2 regions of the Robertmurraya sp. FSL W8-0741 genome follow, and region 2 is predicted to be linked to the other one. Evidence: a T-box and tRNA genes for the amino acid it is inferred to sense, from the RefSeq annotation. Region 2 holds a T-box; the other holds one or more tRNA genes.

Region 1 (11,865 bases), 3.5 Mb from region 2:
TGCCAACCTTTTCACATGCAGACACCCATTTTTGCACATAATCATCATCATCTTCTGGTACCTTCACAAATAAGCCGCCAGTTTGCTCGATTGAACCAGGAACTGTCTTTTTTAGGATAATATTCTCCCGATAACTTTCAATCGCCGCTTCTTCATCTCTTACCGCATACCTGCCACCTGAATGAAGGAGCCCGTGATTTCTTGAGGAAGTTCCATGACCAAGATCACGCTGTTCGACGAGGATTGCTTTAATTCCACGGACTGCCAGATCCCGAAGTACCCCCGCACCTGTTACACCGCCGCCAATTACAATCACTTGCGTTTCTATCTTTCTTCTCATGCCATTTCCTCCTATTGATTTCATAAAGCCAGCGTAATAAATGTTTTTGATTAAAAAAAGAAACCGCAAAAAACCTGATGGGCAGACCGAACCCAGACAGTTTTTTGCGGCTTCTCCAATTCTCCAGCCAACTATTATATTTTCACTATAAGAATACTATAAGATTTAGCGATGATACGATGGATTTCATGTCAATATTGTGAAAGGGAACATTAACGAGAATTAAATTTACTCCCTTTTTGGCAAAAACCGAATAGCGCTCATAATTTTACATATTTTGGTTATCATAAATTTCGTGGTTCATTTAAATTTAAATAAAGGAGAAAATGTATGATGAAAAAAATAACAATGCTAGCAGCGATCCTTATTGTTGCTTTGACATGTAACCTATCATCTACTCTTGTTCATGCATCCCCTGAAAAGGACCATAAACATGGACATCATCATAGGTTGATTGAGCGTGAAAAAGCGGAGCAATTAAAGGAACAGGGATACTCGAAACAAGAAATCTTCATGGCAGCAATATTAAGCAAAAAAGCGGATAAGAACATTCATGATGTTCTTGACTTATACAATAAAACGAAATCTTGGGAAAAAACAGCTCAACAGCTCGGAATTGATATGGAAGAATTTAAACGTATTGACGCTATGCGGAAGTGGGAAACCTTCGTTAAAAATAATGAAAAAGAGGTGCAGAAATACTTAGCGGAGTACGCCAATAAAACAGACGAGGAAATCGATAAATATATCAAAGATGGATTTCATTTGCGTTTTTTAATTGGAGCAGCAGCCCTCGCTAAGCTTAGTGAAAAGCCACTAGAAGAAATCATTGCTTACAAGAAAGAAAAAAAATCATTTCATGATGTGATGGAAACACTTGATATAAGCAAAGAAGAACTTCAGCAAGAACTCCAGCAATTTAAAAAAGATGTAAAAAAAACGCTTAAACAAGAGAGTCGTGATTCATAGTACCTTATTTATTGCCAACAGTATGTTTAATAGTCTCCCTATTGCTTCTGCATCAAAGCAATCTTTTTGCAAAAGCTGTACAGAACAGGGGACAGCTAAAAGCGTTCCTTATTAATAAAAAAGAGGCAAGTCGAAAGGTGGTAACCAGCTGCTCTTTCAACTTAGCCTCTCCATTTTATATGAAAGATCTTTCATTTTTTCCGAAAGATCTATTATTGGTACATCAACTTGCTTGAATATTGTTCGACAAGGTTATTTTTTCCTTGATTAGCTTCCCTTCTCTGTAAATCTCCAGTTTTACCTCATCGCCAATTTTCGCCTCTGTATACAAATATTTTCTTAATTCACTGGCAGTTTCCACTTTCTGTTCATTAATTGAAACTATGATATCCTGTGCCTTAATACCAGCTTCAGCAGCTGCCGAATTGGGGTCCACGTATGTCACCATTACACCCCCGGTCACATCATCAGGGAGATTTTGGTAATAAGCTGGAGGAATTTCATTTAAGCTGGCAAGACTAACTCCCATATACGGGCGGCTAATTTTTCCTGATTCAATGATTTCATTTACAATTGGAACGACATCATTGCTTGGAATCGCAAATCCCAATCCCTCAACTCCACTTTCAGATATTTTTAAACTATTTATGCCAATTACTTGTCCTTGTGAATTAATAAGAGCTCCCCCGCTATTGCCTGGGTTAATAGCTGCATCTGTTTGGATAACATTTAACTCCCATTCTCCAGCAGAAGTTGAAACGGCGATATTTCGATCTACGGCACTGACAATTCCTTGTGTGACTGTTCTTGAAAATTCCAATCCAAGAGGATTACCGATCGCTAGCACTTGGTCACCTGCTCTTAAAGTAGAAGAATCTCCAAATGAAAGTACATTATCTGCGTACTTTGCATCAATTTTCAAGACAGCTAAATCGGTGAGTGCATCCGCACCAATTAATTGAGCTGTCACTTTCTCACCATTATGAAGCGAAACTTCGATTTCTGATGCCCCTTCAATTACATGGTTGTTCGTCACAATGTAGGCAACATCATCTGTTTTCTTAAAAATCACACCCGAACCAGAACCGCTTTCCACCACCTCTGATGTTCTCGAAAAAGGATTGTTCTGCTGTTGTCTGTTTACAATCCCTACAATCGCAGATGCCGTTTGGTCAACAATATCTGCAACTGAAGCCGATGAATTGTTTGTAGATGTCGGCATGATATTTACTTCATTTCCTTGTGTCGCAGCACCTGCAACATTTTCACTTCCTTCTGCAACTGGCTGATAGTAATCATGAAAAAAGTCAGTTTGCGGTATAACTGTCATCGTTAAAACTGAACCAACTGCTCCCGCAGCTACCATACTGAGAAAACCTTTTAGTTTTGACTTCGGTTTTTTATCTTTAGGAGCAGCCGATTGCTCCACTACTTGGATCTCATTCTTGTTCAAATCATCCATCTTCAATTCCTCCTACCTCTCAAGCTCTTTAAGCAAATTTTATCCCGTAATTATGAACAAATAGTGACGAAACTTTTAAGAAGAACTGAATAAATCGAGAAAAATCTAGTCCTTTTTCTCTTTTGATACATAATCCTTCTAAATGTGTCGGATAAACTTCTGATTTGCTTTGAGTCCACTAATGCCAATAGAGGAATGCAAAAAGCACTCGTCGCGATATCGCACCGAATGCTCAAAACGATTTACTCCATATTAATAATTTTATATTGCTTATTTGAATCGATTGCATAATGTACCATCGCTAATTAAAAAACGAACAATATAACGTTTTATAATCATTTATGTCCGCATTTACTCCTTAAAATAATGTAAAAGTCAAAAGGACATTCGTTTTTTAACTTGAAGTAGGCAATTATGAAGTGGACTCATCTGTAAGGAATTTTTATAACAAATTTTGTACCTTTTCCTTTTTCACTAAATACTTCAACGGAGCCATGATGAAGATGGATTAGCTGCTTTACAATTGAGAGCCCTAAACCAAATTCTCCGTATGGATTATTGGTTCGAGAAATTTCTGCTTTATAAAATCGATGCCAGATTTTTTCAATTTCCATCGTATCGATACCGATTCCCGTATCTTCTATTTCGATCACAGTATGATTATTTTCCATTCTTCCTTTTAAGCAAATATGGCCATTTTCGGTAAATTGTATGCTATTTTTCGTAATATTAATTAAAATTTGAATGAGTCGATCATAATCAGCAAGAATTCGGACATCTTCCTCGACTTTAATCTCAATCTGATTATTTTTCTCAGCTGCTTGTAACGTAAGCTGTTCCTGAATAATTTCAAAAACCTCTTGTAATTGTACGTCTTCTTTTTTTAATTTAATTTGATTGGACCTTATTTTATCATAATCAAGGTTTTCGTTAACTAAACGAATCAATCTCTTTGTTTCCTGACTGACTAGATTGATCCCTTTTTCTTTTTCTTCTTCCGCAATCATGCCGTTTTTCAAACCTTCAATTACACCACTTATCGTTGTTAAAGGAGTCCTTAACTCATGGGAAACGTCTGACATAAAGTTCCTTCTGCGGCTTTCTAAGCTTTCAATTTCCTCAGCGGCGGTGTTAAGCTTCTTTACCATATGATTAAAATCCTGCGCAAGTTCTCCAATTTCATCAAAATTTGATGGGGGGAGATTGACAGAGTAATCTCCTTTAGATACCATCGAAGTTGCTTCCTGAAGCCGTTTTATCCGATTTACGTGAACCTTCGATAGTAGCCAACTTGGTAAAATCGCCAACGCAAATGCCAACAGAGCGGTGAAGAATAGGTATTGATTAATTTGACTAATCATCTCTCTTGAGCCACTTATTGGAGCCGTTAACAGGATTACCCCAATTAAAGTGTCATTCATGATATAAGGTAGTGCCACTAAAGTAACTTCTTGATTGGAATGCTTAATTCTATTTCTTACAACATGAGGTTTCCCTTCAGCGATCTGATCGAGTACTTCATCTACAAGTCGTAAATTTCCACTCGGATATAGAAGGCTTCCTTCTTGATCAAAAATACTGAAGCTTATATTTCTCCCTTTCAAAACCAAACTATACTCATTCACAATATTTGAGACAGAGCGTGAACCTCTCGTAATATCGTTAAGAATATTTTCTCCATAAGAAATGAGCTCATCAACCGTATTTTGGTACACTAATCGTTCAACATAGTGGGCAAAAACAATACTCATGATGAGGAAGGCAACTAAAAGAACGCCCATATGACTGATGAGCTGTTGATATAAATACTTAATTTTCACTGGTTTGGATCGTTTCATCAAATTTATACCCTACTCCCCAAACAGTATGGAAAAATGGTTGGTGATCTGTGCCTAGTTTTTTCCTTAGTCTCTTAATATGGACATCAACAGTTCGCTCGTCCCCATAAAATTGATAACCCCATACACGATCTAAGAGCTGTTCTCTTGTGAAAACTTGCTTTGGATGTTGAACAAAGTAGTATAGGAGGTCAAATTCTTTCGGTGTTAAATTTGTAATTGCCTCACCATCCAAATAAACTTCTCTTTTTTCCTTACTGATTTGAAAATGTTTCGTCACTAATAAGCCTTTCTCTATCTTCTCCATTGGACCCGAATGAACTCTGCGCGTAATTGCACGAATTCTGGCCATTAATGCCAAAGGACTAAATGGTTTTGTTACGTAATCATCCGCTCCCATCTCTAATCCAAGAACTTGGTCAGATTCACTGTCTTTTGCAGTCAACATAATAATAGGGATCGAATCTCCTTCTCCTCTTATTTTTCTACAGATTGAAACACCGTCCATTCCCGGAAGCATCCAATCAATAATTAAAAGATCCCACTCCCCTTCCTTATATCGTTCAAACCCTTTTAGTCCGTCATGGACATATTCGCCTTTTATACCCTCTTTCGAAAAAAACATATCGATCATAGAACAAACACTTTCATTATCCTCTATTACTAAAACATTCATCTTTTCCACTCCCGTAAAAACTGAATCTACTGCAAATTCCTTTCAAATTTAACATAAGACTATTTAATTATTTTAGCAACTCTTTGCAAATATTTTCTTCTATTTTATATTTATTTCTTTACAAACACCCATAGTTTTCACTACCAATACGAAGCATATAGTATATTTCTTAAAAATGAGGTTTAAAAAATGAGCAAATACATGTTTATTGAAATAGATAAGTAACAAAGTTTATTATAAAATGCGCGAACATAAACTGCATTATATACCATAAACAAGTTTAAAAAGAGTAAAAACCGTGAATATAACAATATCGATATGATAAATAGAAAGGAGGACCGTTTATGGTAAAAACAGACATCGATCAACTGCTTGAAGAAACAGAGGACCTGGCTATGGATGTTAGTCACCTTATTATAAAGAATGTTGAAATTGATCGATTATTGGACAGCACCCAAGATTGAGCAAAAAAGAAGGCTACTCATAGAGTGCTCTCTAGTTTTTGACCAGCATGAACAATGGAAATTACCCAGGATCATCTGTAAAGATTAATTGGAAGATCCCTTTGTAGTGTGAACTATAATCGTAAATAGCTCTCCTTATACTCTGCCATTTTGAAGAATGTGTTGAGGACGCATATTCAACTCACTCCCCTCATTGGTCATAATGATTAAATAATTCCAGTATGTAAATTTAAAAACTCACGAACAGAGCTCAGCTATTTTTGTTAATTTTTCCTCAGAGTCTGCTGACGGTATTATGAAGAAAAACATTCTCATCGATGCATCCCAGCAATTTTCTGAAGGACAAGCATTCCTATAAATATTCACGCTTTATTTTTACTTTTTTTACAAAAGTTCAGCTTTAAGCATAAAAAACCGCTCGAATTCAAACTGCTCTTGTTTCATAATAAGAGCAGCCTTTCGAACGGCTTTCTTTTGATAATGAAAGTTGACTCCTACATCATCGGTCAGCTCATTGATTTTCGATATTGATACTGTTGCCATTGAAAACGAATATAACATCCAATACAAAAACCAAGAATTGCAATAAACGCTGCCAATGCAACAATAGTTGTAAAGATCCAAGCGATAATTGTCCAGTCAAATACATACCCTGTGTAACCAAGCCCTAAGCAGACAACAGATATTGCTTGATTAAACTGTTGTTGATCAAAATCTTCAGGTATATATGCAGAGGGCGCTTTTCTTAAAAATTTCCTTCCTGCTGCGATAATCGGATTAACTTTAAAAATAAGCCCAATAAGACCAAAAATGAACGGGAACAACAAGATCATTTCTTGTTGAGTAATCCAAGTTAAGAGAACACTCAGAACAATAACCCATTGATTTAACCTCACCAATGGTCTTGGAATTGATTTAGGTTTGCCCTTCATGCAAAACCCACCTATCATATAAGAATTATATGTTATTGTGAGTATACTCGATCTAGAGCAATTTGTGAAGTAAAAGTGATTGTAAATATAAAGAAAAAGGATGCTCTAACACTGACTAGAACATCCTTTTAATGAAGCGGGTGATGGGAATCGAACCCACGACAACAGCTTGGAAGGCTGTGGTTTTACCATTAAACTACACCCGCATTTTTATTGTAATTATACTAAATTCTTTCTTCCCCTGTTCGGGCCTTACATGCCTCCAACTCTTCTCGCCTTTTCTTTGTAGCACTGTCGTCGAGGCAACTCGGCGCCCATTCATTGATGCTTTGCTCGTGGCTGTGGTTTTACCATTAAACTACACCCGCATTTTAATTAAAATCTTTATTAATTTTTGTCTTCCTGAATCCGGCATTACAGGATTTTGAAATATAAATGGGGCGATCGATGGGAATCGAACCCACGAGTGTCGGAGCCACAATCCGATGCGTTAACCACTTCGCCACGACCGCCATGATTCTATTATTAAAGTATGCCTTTGCTCGTTTTGCTCTATACTAGCACTATTACGAAAATTATTAATAAATGCTATTTTACTTCGCTGCGTTTCGTTCAAAGTAACATCTCTTATTTTCACTAAGGTGAAAATGTCTGGTGGAGGGGGACGGATTCGAACCGCCGAACCCGAAGGAGCGGATTTACAGTCCGCCGCGTTTAGCCACTTCGCTACCCCTCCAACTAAAAAATGGCTCAGGACGGAATCGAACCGCCGACACAAGGATTTTCAGTCCTTTGCTCTACCGACTGAGCTACTGAGCCAAAATAATATTCTATTCCTACAGCAAATCTTTCCGTTGTCCTTCGTCCTCATCTCAGTTAGCTTATTCAAGTTGATACTCGATGAGTACGCTGTTGCCTTTTCTTGAAGTTTATTCACCGTGCTCTACCGACTGAGCTACTGAGCCATAATAATATTCTATTCCTACAGCAAATCTTTCCGTTGTCCTTCGTCCTCATCTCAGTTAGCTTATTCAAGTTGATACTCGATGAGTACGCTGTTGCCTTTTCTTGAAGCTTTTTCACCGTGCTCTACCGACTGAGCTACTGAGCCATAATACTATTCTTTTCCTAGTCAACAAACTTATTCAAGTTGTGGTTCGGTGAATATATTAAATAACGGTCCGGACGGGACTCGAACCCGCGACCTCCTGCGTGACAGGCAGGCATTCTAACCAACTGAACTACCGGACCCTCCTGCATTTTCTAAATCAAATAGAGGCCTTTAATTCAGAGAAGCTCAGAACATAAAAAATCATACATTTATTTACTAGCAGATTTTTAAAAATACGGAGGAAGAGGGATTCGAACCCCCGCGCGGTTTAACCCGCCTGTCGGTTTTCAAGACCGATCCCTTCAGCCAGACTTGGGTATTCCTCCATGTTAATATAGAATGGTAGCGGCGGAGGGGATCGAACCCCCGACCTTACGGGTATGAACCGTACGCTCTAGCCAGCTGAGCTACACCGCCATAATATAATGCTTTACTTTTATAAAGCAAATTATTTTCGCCTTCATCATTCAATACGTTGAAAAAATGTATATGACCCGTACGGGATTCGAACCCGTGTTACCGCCGTGAAAGGGCGGTGTCTTAACCGCTTGACCAACGGGCCAAAATCTTTCAAACATTTTTTGAAAACAGCTATATCAATATAACACCCCGAAAAGGATTCCGTCAATGCTTTTTTTCAAAATTTTCCCCGAGTTAAAAGTAAAGACCATTTTAAAGTTTTCTCAGCTATTCGAATAAACTAAAATGTCGTTGTACTTTGATAGATAAATCCGTTCTTCTTTGTACAATCATCTCAATACAGGAGAAATAAAAAATGAAATACACCAATTATCTTTGTTATTTTAATCAGTAAATATGCATTTAACAGTGATTGCTGTCTGGGTATACACAATGTTTTACTCAGTGCAATCTTCTTCGTAAAATGCACGATATTATTTAAAGTAACAAGATCATGCATAAAACAGATGAATTTAGAGTGGAATCGGATTTATTGGAAAGCTGATTGTAAAAAACAACATCCTCACCTTGCCGATACAACTAACACCTCTAAAAAATCGTCAGCAAGGACAAAAAAAGAACTACCTTTAATAGTAGCTCTTTAGTAAGATGAATCTATAATTTTAACGTCTTTAATATTTACCAGTTGGACATCGTAAGTAAGATTTGAATTTCGAATTTCGATCATGCCATTATGATAATTAAAGATGATAGTGTATCGCTCTTCATTATATAAGACGTCTTTACCTAACACTTGTCACAACTCCATCTCTATCAAAAAATAGCATTCACATCGCTCACTCTCAGTGCATAACTCCAGGCTCAGGCTCATTAATGGTAATTGGTGCATCAGGGGCATGGTATGTTCCGAAAAACGCAATCAAAACAATCAGTAAACTACTTAGAAATCTTTTCATTTCTCCAACCTCCTTTTTACAAAAATTTTATCATGTAAAAAGAAAGGGTGAATTTGGCGAATTTCCTGATATAATAAGGATAAAGGGTTGTTTTCTTAAAATTTCAGATGTTTTTGGCCTTCATAATAAATATAGTTATATTCGGAGTGATTTATATGGCAAGATATTTAGGTCAACGAATTAAAGAAGCTAGGGAACGCCTTGGATTGTCCCAATTTGAAACAAGCAAAGATATATGCACGCAAGCATACATTAGCAAAATTGAGAGCGGCAATGTTTTTCCAACTGCTGATATTTTGCTGAAACTAGCGGATCGATTTAGTGTCGATATTTCGTACCTCCTTGATATCTCTAGCATTCCCAGACATGATTATGTTATTGACACTTTCTCTGAAATCCGCGAAGCCATCAACAATCGTGATTATGAATTAGTGCGAAGAATCATTATTTCCGAATCCGATAACGAGTTATTTAAAGAGAAAAAATTATATCAATTCCTAAAATGGCATGAAGGAATTTGTTATTTTCAATTAGATCATGATCTTCATAATTCCATCCAATGTTTTGACGAGGCGCTTAGCCTCACAGCTTCTAATAAAAAACTCTACTCTGAACGTGAAATTGAAATCCTCATTAGTAAAGCAAATATTTATAGCCAATGTCAAATGTATGACGAGGCCATCGAAATATACAATGAAGCCATAAATCATCTAAATAAACTGACAGATATTATTAATAAACATGTCCCGGTAAGATTAAATTACAATTATGCCAGAGTACTGCGGTTGCACTCAAGAAATGCCGAATCTATCCAAATTTGTGAAAAAGGGCTAAAACTTACCGAGAAATATCAACTTATGTATTTAAAAGGTGATTTATATTTTCAAAAAGCACTGAGTCATAAAGCCTTAAATGAAAATGAAAAGGCGATTGAATCCTTTAATTTAGCAGAGATGGTTTACATATTGGAGCATAATGATACATCACTGCGTATGGTAAAATATCACGTTACGGAAGTAAACAAAGCTCTCACTGTTCATGACCGTCATGAGCCGCTTTTTTTGTAATACACCCTACCCGGAGTAAATTATACCCCGGGTACCTTTATTGAATGAAACCATATTATTGATAAAACGTTTTTTTGTTCATTTTGTCTGAACCTTGGTTTCACACGCCCTTTAGTAAGTAAAAATCAATACTTACAGATAATTAACAAAGTCAATTTCAAAGATATTTTCGATGAACGCCTTTTCCATCATACGTAAAAAGCATATTCCGGTCCTCGATAATCGTTTCAATATGAACGCCTCTGCCCCAAAGCTGATAAATATAAGGAAGCACCTTTTCTAAATATTTCAAGTCAAGTTCAATTCCTTCATACCAATGTTTAATGTAGAGTTCACCATTTTTCAAATAATCTCCATCAGTGACAGTTAAATAAGGGAAACCGCCATTCACTCGCATATTAACGAGTTGATCTCTCACTTCCTGCCAATCTTTATCGACAATTTTGTAATCTCGACCTTGTTTTTGAAATAAATACATGTCTTCACGCATAACAAGATCCTTCGTTAAGTAATTTCTTAAAAATGAGATATCCGATTCAATTTCGCGTACTTCGAACATTTTTTCTCTTCCGGAATTTTCCTTTACTCCGCGCTCTTTCATTTCTTCAGTCGGATGATTATAGCGTTCCTCTATATCTTCAAAAATTTTCAGCCCTAAATAGTACGGATTGACTCCTGTCCTTGACGGCTGAACAACCCCTGCATTAAGTTTGGCAAATTCTAGCGCTTCATCAGAAGAAAGATCCATCTCTCGCAAAATTCTTTGATGCCAAAACGAAGCCCAGCCTTCATTCATAATTTTTGTCTCTAATTGAGGCCAAAAATAAAGCATTTCCTCCCTCATCATCGTCAAAATATCCCGTTGCCATTCCGTTAATTCACGGCTATAGTTCTCTATAAATAACAGAATGTCTTTTTCAGGTTGCGGCGGAAATTTTCGCTTTTTCTTTTTCTTTACACTTTTCTCTCCATCTTTTTTATCTAAATTCCACAGATCATCATAAGGACTTGCTTTTATCTCTTCTTCTTCAAATTCCTCATCGTCCAACGTCCAAGAGAGCTTCGGCCGCATTAAAGAAGGATCAATATGCTCTTCAATCGCCAACACCGCATCAAGAAATTCCTCCACTTCCTTTTTACCATGCTCGATCTCATATTGGCGAATTCTTTCGGCAGTCGCAGACATACTTTCAACCATATCTCGTTTCGTATTTTGAAAACGAACATTATTTTTGAAGAAATCACAATGTGCCAACACATGGGCAACAATCAATTTATTTTGGATTAGTGAATTTGAATCCAGTAAAAAAGCATAGCAAGGATTTGAGTTAATGACGAGCTCATATATTTTAGAAAGTCCTAAATCGTAATGAAGTTTCATTTTATGAAATTGTTTTCCAAAGCTCCAATGTGAGAATCGGGTCGGCATACCATATGCACCAAATGTATATATAATATCGGCCGGGCAAATTTCATACCTCATTGGGTAAAAATCCAGCCCGAATCCTGAAGCAATTTCCGTAATTTCATCGATCGCGTATTCCAGTTTTTTACGCTCTTCCTCTTTCATTTGTTTTCCTCCTTCATGGTCTTATCACCAATGTATGAGACAAAAACAAAAATGATGAGA
Region 2 (11,865 bases):
AATACTTTTTTGATTAGTTTTTAAGTTACTTCTAGTATGCCACAGCAGGAAAAGTTTAATCAGAGAGAGAGCCCGCTCCAACTAAAAATGCATAACCATCAATAACAAAAAATAGAGAAAGGAGAATGAGGTTCCCTCTCATTCTCCTTTCTCACAATTTGAAGTTAGTTATGTCCGAACCTACTTAATTACCTCTCTATTTCCCATATACGGACGTAACACTTCAGGGATCACAACACTGCCATCTGCTTGCTGATAATTTTCAAGAATTGCTGCTACCGTTCTACCAATCGCAAGACCAGAACCATTTAAAGTATGAACATGCTCTGGTTTACCCTTCGGTTCTCTGCGGAAGCGAATATTCGCTCTTCTTGCTTGGAACCCTTCAAAATTACTACAAGAAGAAATTTCACGGTATGTCTCATAGCTCGGAATCCACACTTCAATATCATATTTCTTCGCAGCAGTGAATCCTAAATCTCCTGTACACATGCTCATGACGCGATAAGGAAGCCCAAGCAATTGCAAAACTTTTTCTGCATTACCTGTTAACTTTTCAAGCTCTTCATAAGACTCCTCTGGCTTCACAAATTTTACAAGCTCAACTTTATTGAACTGATGCTGACGAATTAATCCCCTTGTATCTCGTCCGGCAGAGCCAGCCTCAGAGCGGAAACATGCACTAAATGCTGCATAATTAATTGGTAGAGTGTCCCCATCTAGGATTTCATCGCGATGAAGATTCGTCACAGGCACTTCAGCTGTTGGAATTAGGAAATAATCCTCACTGCCAATTAAGAAAGCATCTTCTTCAAATTTTGGCAATTGACCTGTACCCGTCATACTTGTTCGATTGACCATATACGGAGGTAATACCTCTTCATACCCATGCTCTTCCGTATGCAAATCAAGCATGAAATTAAACAGGGCACGTTCAAGACGAGCTCCCAAACCTTTGTAAAAAACAAAGCGGCTCCCTGTCACCTTACTTGCTCTTTCAAAATCTAAAATACCTAGTGCATCAGCAATTTCCCAATGGGGTTTGGGTTCAAAATCAAACTGCCTAACTTCTCCCCACGTACGATGAAGCACGTTGTCATCCTCTGTTTCACCAATCGGTACGCTCTCATGTGGAATATTAGGGATGCTTAATAATAAATTCTCAAGTGTTTCCTCAACATTGCGTAGCTCTTCATCGAGAACTTTAATTTTATCGCCTACTTCACGCATTTCAGCGATCAATTGGTCCGCATCCTTTTTCTCACGCTTCAGAGCGGCGACTTGTTGTGATACTTCATTGCGTTTGCTTTTTAACTGTTCAGCCTCAACAATTAAATCCCGTCGCTTTTTGTCTAGATCCTCAAATTTCCCTAGATCTGTTAAATCTTCGCCACGATGTTGAAGCTTTTCTTTTACCTCTTCAAAGTTAGCGCGCAAATATTTTAAATCCAACATGCTAAACACCTCTTCATAAATCATATTTTTGCAAACAAAAAACTCCCATCCCTAAAAAAGGGACGAGAGTTACCCGCGTTGCCACCCTAGTTGAAAGCAAAAAAGACTTTCCACCTTAAATCAATAACGGTTTAACCCGGAAGTATTTACTAGACTCTCAAAGGAGCATTCCATACTTCACTCAAGGATGGATTCACAAGCTCCATTCACTGATTTACACCGACCATCAGCTCTCTTTTGAACGGATTTCCTGCTACTATTTCCTCTCATTGCTTTTACTATAGGGAATTTTGTAATTTAATGTACTATAATTATTCTTCTATTGCAACCTTTTTATACAATTGTTTCCTTTATCATCTCAATAAAATAAGCCGTGATCCGATAATCTTCTGTTAATTCTGGATGAAATGAACAGCCCAGTAAATTTCCTTCACGGGCCATCACAATACGTTCATGATGCTTTGCCAATATCTCCACATTTTCACCAGCATTGACGATATGAGGAGCCCGAATAAAAACAGCATTATAATTCTCTGCTATACCAGAGATGGTTAAATTCGCTTCAAAGCTTTCCCTTTGCCGTCCAAAAGAATTTCTTTCCACTGTCACATCCATAACGCCAATATGGGGTTCATCATAACCAACAACATTCCTCGCCAATAAAATAAGACCAGCACATGTCCCAAACATCGGCTTGCCAGCTTGGGCAAATTCTTTCAACTCATTCATAAAATCGTACTTATCTATTAATCGCCTAATCGCTGTACTTTCTCCGCCTGGCATAACAAGCCCATCTACATTTGCTAACTGCTCTTTTTTCTTGATCACTACCGCTTCAGCCCCGCACGCCTCGATAGCTTGAACATGCTCCCTAACTGCACCTTGCAACGCCAGTACTCCTACTTTTATCATCTTTTACCAACCGCGTTCTTGCATGCGAGCTTCAGGGGCTAATGTAGAAATTTCAATCCCTTTCATCGGTGTTCCTAATTCCTTTGAAAGCTCTGCAATTAATTTATAGTCCTGATAGTGAGTCGTAGCTTCTACAATCGCTCTAGCAAACTTCGCAGGATTGTCTGATTTGAAAATTCCAGAACCTACGAATACACCATCCGCACCTAGCTCCATCATTAATGCCGCATCAGCAGGTGTTGCAACCCCGCCTGCTGCAAAGTTAACGACTGGGAGGCGGCCAAGTTCTTTAATTTCCAATAGAAGCTCATATGGCGCTCCTAGAAGCTTAGCCTCTGTCATCACTTCATCAGCATTCATATTCACAAGCTTACGCACCTGTGCATTGACTTTGCGCATGTGTCGAACTGCCTCAACGATGTTGCCAGTCCCAGGTTCCCCCTTTGTCCGCAACATCGAAGCTCCTTCTCCAATACGGCGGGCGGCCTCACCTAAATCTCTACATCCACAAACAAACGGCACCGTATAATCACGCTTATTTAAATGGTATTCCTCATCAGCTGGCGTCAATACTTCACTCTCGTCTATGTAATCTACACCCATTGCCTCAAGAACTCTAGCTTCAACAATATGTCCAATCCTTGCCTTCGCCATAACAGGAATCGTTACAGCATTCATGACCTCTTCTACAATCCGGGGATCCGCCATACGTGCAACTCCGCCTGCAGCTCGAATATCCGATGGGACTCTTTCCAATGCCATTACTGCAACAGCACCAGCTTCTTCTGCTATTTTTGCTTGTTCTGCATTTACAACATCCATAATAACGCCGCCTTTTTGCATTTCGGCCATACCACGTTTTACACGCTCTGTTCCTGTTTTCACGTAAGTCATCCCCCTTATAATAATTATTGCTGAATTAAAAATAAAATAAATATTTTAAAAATAAAACCTCTACTAAATCCATCGGAATTAGCATCGTTCCCTAATGAAAATAAACAACAAAAAAGGTTTCCTGTCAAGACAAGAAACCTTTTTAATACAGCTTATTAAAACCAACCTTTAACTGTGGAGGATACACTGCTCCATAAATCGCCAAAAAATCCACCAATTCCGCGCATCATCAGGACGAACCAGTTTGCTTTCTCTACATCCTCAGCTGCAACTAAATCAACTGTCATACTCTTCTGTCCCTCAGAGCTTAAATAAACAGTCTCTTCATCTTTAAATTGAACCGTTACTGTTCCAAGCTTATCTCCTTTTTTAATAGGAGCTGTTAAAGTGCCGTCTTCATTTAGCTTCTCTTTATCAAGCTCGACGACAGTTTCAAAGTTTTCTTGCTCAGAAGCTGGTACAACACTGTTAATCGCATCTGCTGTATGAACCTTTACTTGATCCTCTTTTCCTTTGGCAACAGGAACTGATTCCGTTCCCTTAATCACATATTCAGCAGGAACTAATTCTTCTTTACTAAAATTATTAAAGGCATAATCTAATAGTTTTTTCGTCTCCACAAAACGATCTGTTGTTGATTTCGTTCCCATTACAACCGTAATATATCTTACACCATCTCTACTTGCCGTACCCGTAAAACAAAAACCTGCAAAGCTTGTAGACCCTGTTTTCAATCCATCTAAACCTTCATAGGTGAACTGTTGAAAGTTTGGATATTTATCTGCGACATCACGATAACCCTCTAACATCCAGTTCCAGTTTTTCATTTCAAATTTATCATCTGTACCCTTTGCAAATGTTTTTTCAGGGATGCTAGACGTTTCTAAAACTTCCGGGAAATCTTTTATGATACGGTAAGCTAATTTTGCTACCGCTCTTGCAGACATTACGTTTTCTTCATCTGCACCGCCCACTACATCTGGGAAATGCTTTGCTACATCACGATTATTTAACCCTGTTGAATTCACAAATTTAAAATCACCAAGGCCTAACTCTTCAGCCTTTTCATTCATTAATTTCACAAAATTGGCTTCTGTACCAGCTACTATTTCAGCAATGGCTATTGTTGCAGCATTTGCCGACTCAATTGCCATAGCAGAATAAAGATCTTCTACTGTATAAGTCCCCTCAACACGTAAAAAAACGTTACTTAAATTGCTATCATGAGACATTTTAGCAAGCTCTGGAGAGACGGTAAAAGTTTGATCCCATTTTACTTTCCCTTCCTTTACAGCTTCTAAAAGGAGGTACTCGGTCATCATTTTTGTCATGCTGGCAATTCCTAGTACGGCTTCTGAATTTTTTTCATAAAGTATTTTACCTGTTTCCGCATCGATTAAAATTACCGCATTCGCATTGATATCTATATTTTCAGCAGCTGCTGCCGGTTTTTGTATAAAACCAATTAGTAATAAAAATGTTAATAGACATACGAAACTTTTTTGTATGAAGCTTTTTTTCACTGTGAGCCCTCCAAGTCTTAATATACACCCTTGTTATTTTAACATAGTTCGGTATACAAGCATAGATAGAGTATTTTCCTATTTTTCTATGAAACTGGAAATTTTCTTTATAATTTCACAAAAAAACTGACCAGCGCCATACACAGCAGGTCAGTTTTTCATTTTATGAAATAGAGTAGTTTGGTGCTTCTTTCGTAATTTGTACATCATGCGGGTGGCTTTCTCTAAGTCCTGCACCCGTCATACGAATAAATTGCGCATTCTCTCTTAATTCCTCTAAGTCCTTTGTCCCACAATAACCCATTCCTGAACGAATTCCACCGATTAACTGATAAATTGTATCGGTTAAAGGCCCTTTATATGGAAGTCTCCCTTCAATACCTTCTGGAACAAACTTTTTATTATCCTCTTGGAAATAACGATCCTTTGAACCCTTTTCCATTGCGGCAACTGAGCCCATCCCACGATAAACTTTGAATCGGCGTCCTTGGAATATTTCCGTTTCTCCCGGACTTTCAGATACACCGGCAAGTAAGCTTCCTAACATAACAGCATGTCCGCCTGCAGCTAATGCTTTAACAATATCGCCAGAATATTTAATTCCACCATCAGCGATAATCGTTTTCCCATGCTTTCTGGCCTCTGTTGCACAATCATAGACCGCTGTAATTTGCGGAACACCAACTCCTGCTACTACACGAGTCGTACAAATGGACCCCGGCCCTATTCCTACTTTCACAATATCAGCACCCGCTTCAATCAGCTCTCTTGTCGCTTCGGCCGTTGCCACATTCCCAGCAATAATCGCTACACTTGGAAAGGCATCTCTTACTTGTTTTACTGTTTCAATAACTCCTTTAGAATGTCCATGCGCTGTATCGATGACAATGACATCAACCTGAGCCTTAACAAGTGCTTCCACGCGGCGCATCGTATCCTTTGTCACACCAACTGCAGCACCCGCTAATAATCTCCCCGTCTCGTCTTTTGCCGAGTTCGGGAATTCAATCACTTTCTCAATGTCTTTAATTGTAATTAATCCTTTTAAAATTCCGTTCTCATCAACTAAAGGTAATTTTTCAATTTTATACTTTTGTAAAATGCTCTCAGCTTCGTCCAATGTGGTTCCAACTGGGGCGGTGACAAGATTTTCCTTTGTCATCACATCTGAAATCTTGATCGAATAATCTTGAATAAAACGGAGGTCACGGTTTGTGAGGATACCAACAAGTTTTTGCTCATCTTCATTATTAACGATCGGCACACCTGAAATACGATATTTCCCCATCAGATGTTCAGCATCAAACACTTGATGTTCAGGTGTTAAGAAAAACGGGTTCGTAATCACTCCACTTTCCGAACGTTTTACTTTGAGTACTTGATCTGCTTGCTGCTCGATTGACATATTCTTATGAATAATCCCTAATCCACCCTGTCTAGCCATAGCAATCGCCATTTCTGCTTCAGTGACCGTATCCATTCCTGCACTTATAATCGGGATATTCAATTTAACTTTATCCGTAAGCTTCACCTGCAATTGAACATCTTTTGGTAAAACCTCTGATTTTGCCGGTACTAAAAGCACATCATCAAAGGTTAATCCCTCTTTAGCAAATTTATTTTCCCACATCTTTTTTTGGCCTCCTAGACTCGAAAATATTATTAGTAGGTTATCAATTGGTTAAAATACTGTCAAGGATAAGGTGATATGTTAGAGTTTTCTAATAATTCACCTATTGCAATATTGGTTATATTTCCTAATTTAAGCTGTTTATATAAAATTTCTTTCGGAGGTTAACATGTTATCTCATTGGTCTTCATTTTCTCTATTTTTTTCAGCCAGTTACACACAACAATATTTAAAAAATATTTATGAGCAGAATAAAATAGATAACGCTGAGCAAAAGGCGTACGAAAATTGTTATCCCTTCATTTATTATCTCGAACATGGAAAAGTATATTACGAACAAGGGAAGCACTCCCCGTTAATCATTCAACCAATCCTGCTTTTTTATGGACTTATCCATCTTATTAAAGCATGCATCCTTACAGTTGACCCGAATTATCCAGAAACTACCTCTGTCCTTGCTCATGGCGTATCTGCCAGAAAGCGCAAAAAGCAACACTTTCATTTTTTTCAGGATGAAGTTAAATTTCAAAAAACAGGCCTGTTTCCTTTCTTAGCGAATAAATTGTTTCACATGGAACATCTGGAAGGAGATAAAATATCAATGGGCAACCTTTTTAAACAAGTGCCTGAACTAAATTCATTACTATTGTTCCTTGATGGCGTTCCATCATTTACAAACGTCTATCATGAAGGAAATAGGTTTTTTATTCCAAAAAGAGTATTGGATTTCTTTCATATGACAGAAAATCGCTTTCTCGATTTCTTTTCCGAAAAAGCAGTGGAGGAATATCATTTTAAGCGCTTAGAGAACGGTTTTATTGTTTTTGAAAAAAACGAGAAAAAGGGAGATTTCAATTACACCCCTTTAAAATACAATTTAGCAGAACAAACTTATGCTCTTCCACTAACAAAAGAAAACGGATTTGTCTTCCATGAATTACTAGTGCATTATTTGCTCCTTTACAATTTAAGTATGATCGCCCGTTATGAAACTGAATGGTGGAGTGAGCTTGTGAAAACAATGCCTAACAAAGATTTCCCCTTAATCGAAACATTCCTGCAAGTCTCCATCGAAAAAGGTCCTTTTCTCGTTTACGAATACCTTACAAAAGCAGGACACTGATAAAAACAACTCAGTTATCAGTGTTGTCATTTTCAGAGTTTTGCTCGTAATTGCACAGGAGTTTATGTTGGACTGGGTCTGTTTGAATGATTGTGCGTGTTCTTCTGGTTCGATTATGCGTGTTTTTGGACAGGATTGCGCGTGTTTTACGCTGAATTGCACTTTTTGGAATAGTTGCGAGTGTTTTGTGTCGAATTGCGTCGATTTGGGGACTTGATTGCGCTCGTTTTGCCTTCGATTGCGCCGATTTGTGGCTTGATTGCGCGTGTTTTACACCGAATTGCGCCAATTTAAGGCATAATTGCGCGTATTTCAATGCTTATTGCGCATCTCGCCATTCCAGCCACACTTGGGATCAAAAAAAGAGCACCCTCATTGGATACTCTTTTCCTTTGCCCGGCAGCGTCCTATTCTCACAAGGGGACAGCCCCTCACTACCATCGGCGCCGAAGCTTCACTTCCGTGTTCGGAGTCGGCTGTCTAGCACCTTCGGATCTCTTCGTCAGCTTCGTTCTTTCCGTCCTCGTGTACATCGTACACTCCGGGCTTCTCTCTCTCGCTTCCTCGACCTCCTCGGTTCTAGCCACCCTCCGGTTTCTGCTTTGATTTTATTGGCGTTTTATTTCTTGTCCTTACGGACATTCAGATCAAAAAGAGCACCCATCATATGGGATACTCTTTTTACTTCGCCCGGCAACGTCCTACTCTCACAAGGGGACAGCCCCTCACTACCATCGGCGCTGAGAAGCTTAACTTCCGTGTTCGGTATGGGAACGGGTGTGACCTTCTCGCTATCGTCACCGGACTATTTGATTGAAGGTGATGCAACTTATTTGCTTACGCAAAAAGCTTTATCCCTTCAAAACTAGATAATGGATGAAGAAGAAAAAGACCGAGTAACCTATTTGGTTAAGTCCTCGAACGATTAGTATCAGTCAGCTCCACATGTCACCATGCTTCCACCTCTGACCTATCAACCTGATCATCTTTCAGGGTTCTTACTAGCTTGCGCTATGGGAAATCTCATCTTGAGGGGGGCTTCATGCTTAGATGCTTTCAGCACTTATCCCTTCCGCACATAGCTACCCAGCGATGCTCTTGGCAGAACAACTGGTACACCAGCGGTGCGTCCATCCCGGTCCTCTCGTACTAAGGACAGCTCCTCTCAAATTTCCTACGCCCACGACGGATAGGGACCGAACTGTCTCACGACGTTCTGAACCCAGCTCGCGTACCGCTTTAATGGGCGAACAGCCCAACCCTTGGGACCGACTACAGCCCCAGGATGCGATGAGCCGACATCGAGGTGCCAAACCTCCCCGTCGATGTGGACTCTTGGGGGAGATAAGCCTGTTATCCCCGGGGTAGCTTTTATCCGTTGAGCGATGGCCCTTCCATGCGGAACCACCGGATCACTAAGCCCGACTTTCGTCCCTGCTCGACTTGTAGGTCTCGCAGTCAAGCTCCCTTGTGCCTTTACACTCTACGAATGATTTCCAACCATTCTGAGGGAACCTTTGGGCGCCTCCGTTACTCTTTAGGAGGCGACCGCCCCAGTCAAACTGCCCACCTGACACTGTCTCCCACCTCGATCAGAGGTGCGGGTTAGAATGTCAATACAGCCAGAGTAGTATCCCACCGACGCCTCCACCGAAGCTAGCGCTCCGGCTTCCACGGCTCCTACCTATCCTGTACAAGCTGTACCAAAATTCAATATCAGGCTACAGTAAAGCTCCACGGGGTCTTTCCGTCCTGTCGCGGGTAACCTGCATCTTCACAGGTACTATAATTTCACCGAGTCTCTCGTTGAGACAGTGCCCAGATCGTTACGCCTTTCGTGCGGGTCGGAACTTACCCGACAAGGAATTTCGCTACCTTAGGACCGTTATAGTTACGGCCGCCGTTTACTGGGGCTTCAATTCAGAGCTTCGCGTAAGCTAACCCCTCCTCTTAACCTTCCAGCACCGGGCAGGCGTCAGCCCCTATACTTCGCCTTGCGGCTTCGCAGAGACCTGTGTTTTTGCTAAACAGTCGCCTGGGCCTATTCACTGCGGCTCTTCAGGGCTATGCACCCTAAAAAGCACCCCTTCTCCCGAAGTTACGGGGTCATTTTGCCGAGTTCCTTAACGAGAGTTCTCTCGCTCACCTTAGGATTCTCTCCTCGCCTACCTGTGTCGGTTTGCGGTACGGGCACCTGTTTTCTCACTAGAGGCTTTTCTTGGCAGTGTGGAATCAGGAACTTCGGTACTTGATTTCCCTCGCTGTCACAGCTCAAGCGTATGGCAAGCGGATTTGCCTACTTGCCGCTCTAACTGCTTAGACGCACATATCCAGCAGTGCGCTTACCCTATCCTCCTGCGTCCCCCCATCGCTCAAACAAAAACGAGGTGGTACAGGAATATCAACCTGTTGTCCATCGCCTACGCCTTTCGGCCTCGGCTTAGGTCCCGACTAACCCTGAGCGGACGAGCCTTCCTCAGGAAACCTTAGGCATTCGGTGGATGGGATTCTCACCCATCTTTCGCTACTCATACCGGCATTCTCACTTCTAAGCGCTCCACCAGTCCTTCCGGTCTAGCTTCAACGCCCTTAGAACGCTCTCCTACCGCGTACACCTACGGTGTACACCCACAGCTTCGGTGATACGTTTAGCCCCGGTACATTTTCGGCGCGGGGTCACTCGACCAGTGAGCTATTACGCACTCTTTAAATGATGGCTGCTTCTAAGCCAACATCCTGGTTGTCTAAGCAACCCCACATCCTTTTCCACTTAACGTATACTTTGGGACCTTAGCTGGTGGTCTGGGCTGTTTCCCTTTTGACTACGGATCTTATCACTCGCAGTCTGACTCCCACGTTTAAGTACTTGGCATTCGGAGTTTGTCTGAATTCGGTAACCCGATGAGGGCCCCTAGTCCAAACAGTGCTCTACCTCCAAGACTCGTTCTTCGTGAGGCTAGCCCTAAAGCTATTTCGGAGAGAACCAGCTATCTCCAAGTTCGATTGGAATTTCTCCGCTACCCACACCTCATCCCCGCACTTTTCAACGTGCGTGGGTTCGGTCCTCCATTCAGTGTTACCTGAACTTCAACCTGGACATGGGTAGATCACCTGGTTTCGGGTCTACGACTACATACTCAAGACGCCCTATTCAGACTCGCTTTCGCTGCGGCTCCGTCTTCTCAACTTAACCTTGCATGCAATCGTAACTCGCCGGTTCATTCTACAAAAGGCACGCTATCACCCAGCATGTTTCCAAAGGAAAATATGCATAGGGCTCTAACTACTTGTAGGCACACGGTTTCAGGTTCTCTTTCACTCCCCTTCCGGGGTGCTTTTCACCTTTCCCTCACGGTACTGGTTCACTATCGGTCACTAGGGAGTATTTAGCCTTGGGAGATGGTCCTCCCAGCTTCCGACGGGATTTCACGTGTCCCGCCGTACTCAGGATCCACTCAAGAGGGAACGAAGTTTCAACTACAGGGTTGTTACCTTCTCTGACCAGCCTTTCCAGACTTGTTCGTTTACTCCGTTCCTTTGTAACTCCGTATAGAGTGTCCTACAACCCCAAGAGGCAAGCCTCTTGGTTTGGGCTAATCCCGTTTCGCTCGCCGCTACTCAGGGAATCGCGTTTGCTTTCTCTTCCTCCGGGTACTTAGATGTTTCAGTTCCCCGGGTCTGCCTTCCATCCCCTATGTATTCAGGTATGGATACCATCCCATTACGGATGATGGGTTTCCCCATTCGGAAATCTCCGGATCAAAGCTTACTTACAGCTCCCCGAAGCATATCGGTGTTAGTCCCGTCCTTCATCGGCTCCTAGTGCCAAGGCATCCACCGTGCGCCCTTTATAACTTAACCATTCGGCAAATGATCAGCTACACATCTCTTCGTCATCTTTACTCGTCAGCATCCTCGCGTACAGACTACGTACGCTCCGGTACTTCCTCGCTTGATTCCTCGACTTGTTTGCTTCTCATTTCCCTCAACTTTCGGCTTCCGATAAGCGGCGCATCTCTGCGTCAGCTCCCTCTCTACGCTCCTCACGTACCCATTACGTACGCTCCGATGCTCGTTCGGTCGCTTCCTTGATCTACTTGCTTCTCGAAACCCTCTTGTTCGGCTTTCAATACATCAACACAACTTTGTGTGATTTCTTGAAACCCTCGCGGTTTACTCTATGAATAAATCAATAGAGAGAAAAACTAAAATGGCGATTACTCGGTAATTTCTTGGTTCTTCTTCATTATCATTATCTAGTTTTCAAGGTACAAACGGCGAATGATAAGCTTCGCATCTTTAATCTGCTCGCTTCTAATTCACCTTCA

What was found. The T-box of region 2 lies ahead of serS (serine--tRNA ligase). A T-box ahead of a tRNA ligase gene usually reads a tRNA of that ligase, here a tRNA-Ser.
Region 1: it has a tRNA-Ser gene. The T-box ahead of serS (serine--tRNA ligase) is inferred to sense a tRNA for this amino acid. The anticodon was not compared.

What each region holds. Positions count from the first base shown of each region.
Region 1 covers NZ_JBBOQG010000001.1:3,856,502-3,868,366, forward strand. Annotated here, with positions in the region: gene glpA (anaerobic glycerol-3-phosphate dehydrogenase subunit GlpA) at 1-340, opposite strand, end outside; gene NST02_RS18835 (hypothetical protein) at 671-1,309, shown strand; gene NST02_RS18840 (S1C family serine protease) at 1,533-2,771, opposite strand; gene NST02_RS18845 (HAMP domain-containing sensor histidine kinase) at 3,197-4,591, opposite strand; gene NST02_RS18850 (response regulator transcription factor) at 4,581-5,285, opposite strand; gene NST02_RS18855 (DUF4395 domain-containing protein) at 6,256-6,681, opposite strand; tRNA gene NST02_RS18860 (tRNA-Gly) at 6,817-6,887, opposite strand; tRNA gene NST02_RS18865 (tRNA-His) at 7,118-7,193, opposite strand; tRNA gene NST02_RS18870 (tRNA-Tyr) at 7,334-7,417, opposite strand; tRNA gene NST02_RS18875 (tRNA-Phe) at 7,428-7,500, opposite strand; tRNA gene NST02_RS18880 (tRNA-Asp) at 7,859-7,932, opposite strand; tRNA gene NST02_RS18885 (tRNA-Ser) at 8,029-8,118, opposite strand; tRNA gene NST02_RS18890 (tRNA-Met) at 8,133-8,209, opposite strand; tRNA gene NST02_RS18895 (tRNA-Glu) at 8,283-8,354, opposite strand; gene NST02_RS18900 (helix-turn-helix domain-containing protein) at 9,324-10,235, shown strand; gene NST02_RS18905 (SpoVR family protein) at 10,393-11,805, opposite strand.
Region 2 covers NZ_JBBOQG010000001.1:383,711-395,575, forward strand. Annotated here, with positions in the region: gene serS (serine--tRNA ligase) at 181-1,455, opposite strand; T-box leader at 1,511-1,734, opposite strand; gene pdxT (pyridoxal 5'-phosphate synthase glutaminase subunit PdxT) at 1,789-2,367, opposite strand; gene pdxS (pyridoxal 5'-phosphate synthase lyase subunit PdxS) at 2,371-3,261, opposite strand; gene NST02_RS01970 (D-alanyl-D-alanine carboxypeptidase family protein) at 3,417-4,784, opposite strand; gene guaB (IMP dehydrogenase) at 4,948-6,414, opposite strand; gene NST02_RS01980 (YaaC family protein) at 6,584-7,537, shown strand; rRNA gene rrf (5S ribosomal RNA) at 8,226-8,342, opposite strand; rRNA gene NST02_RS01990 (23S ribosomal RNA) at 8,443-11,398, opposite strand.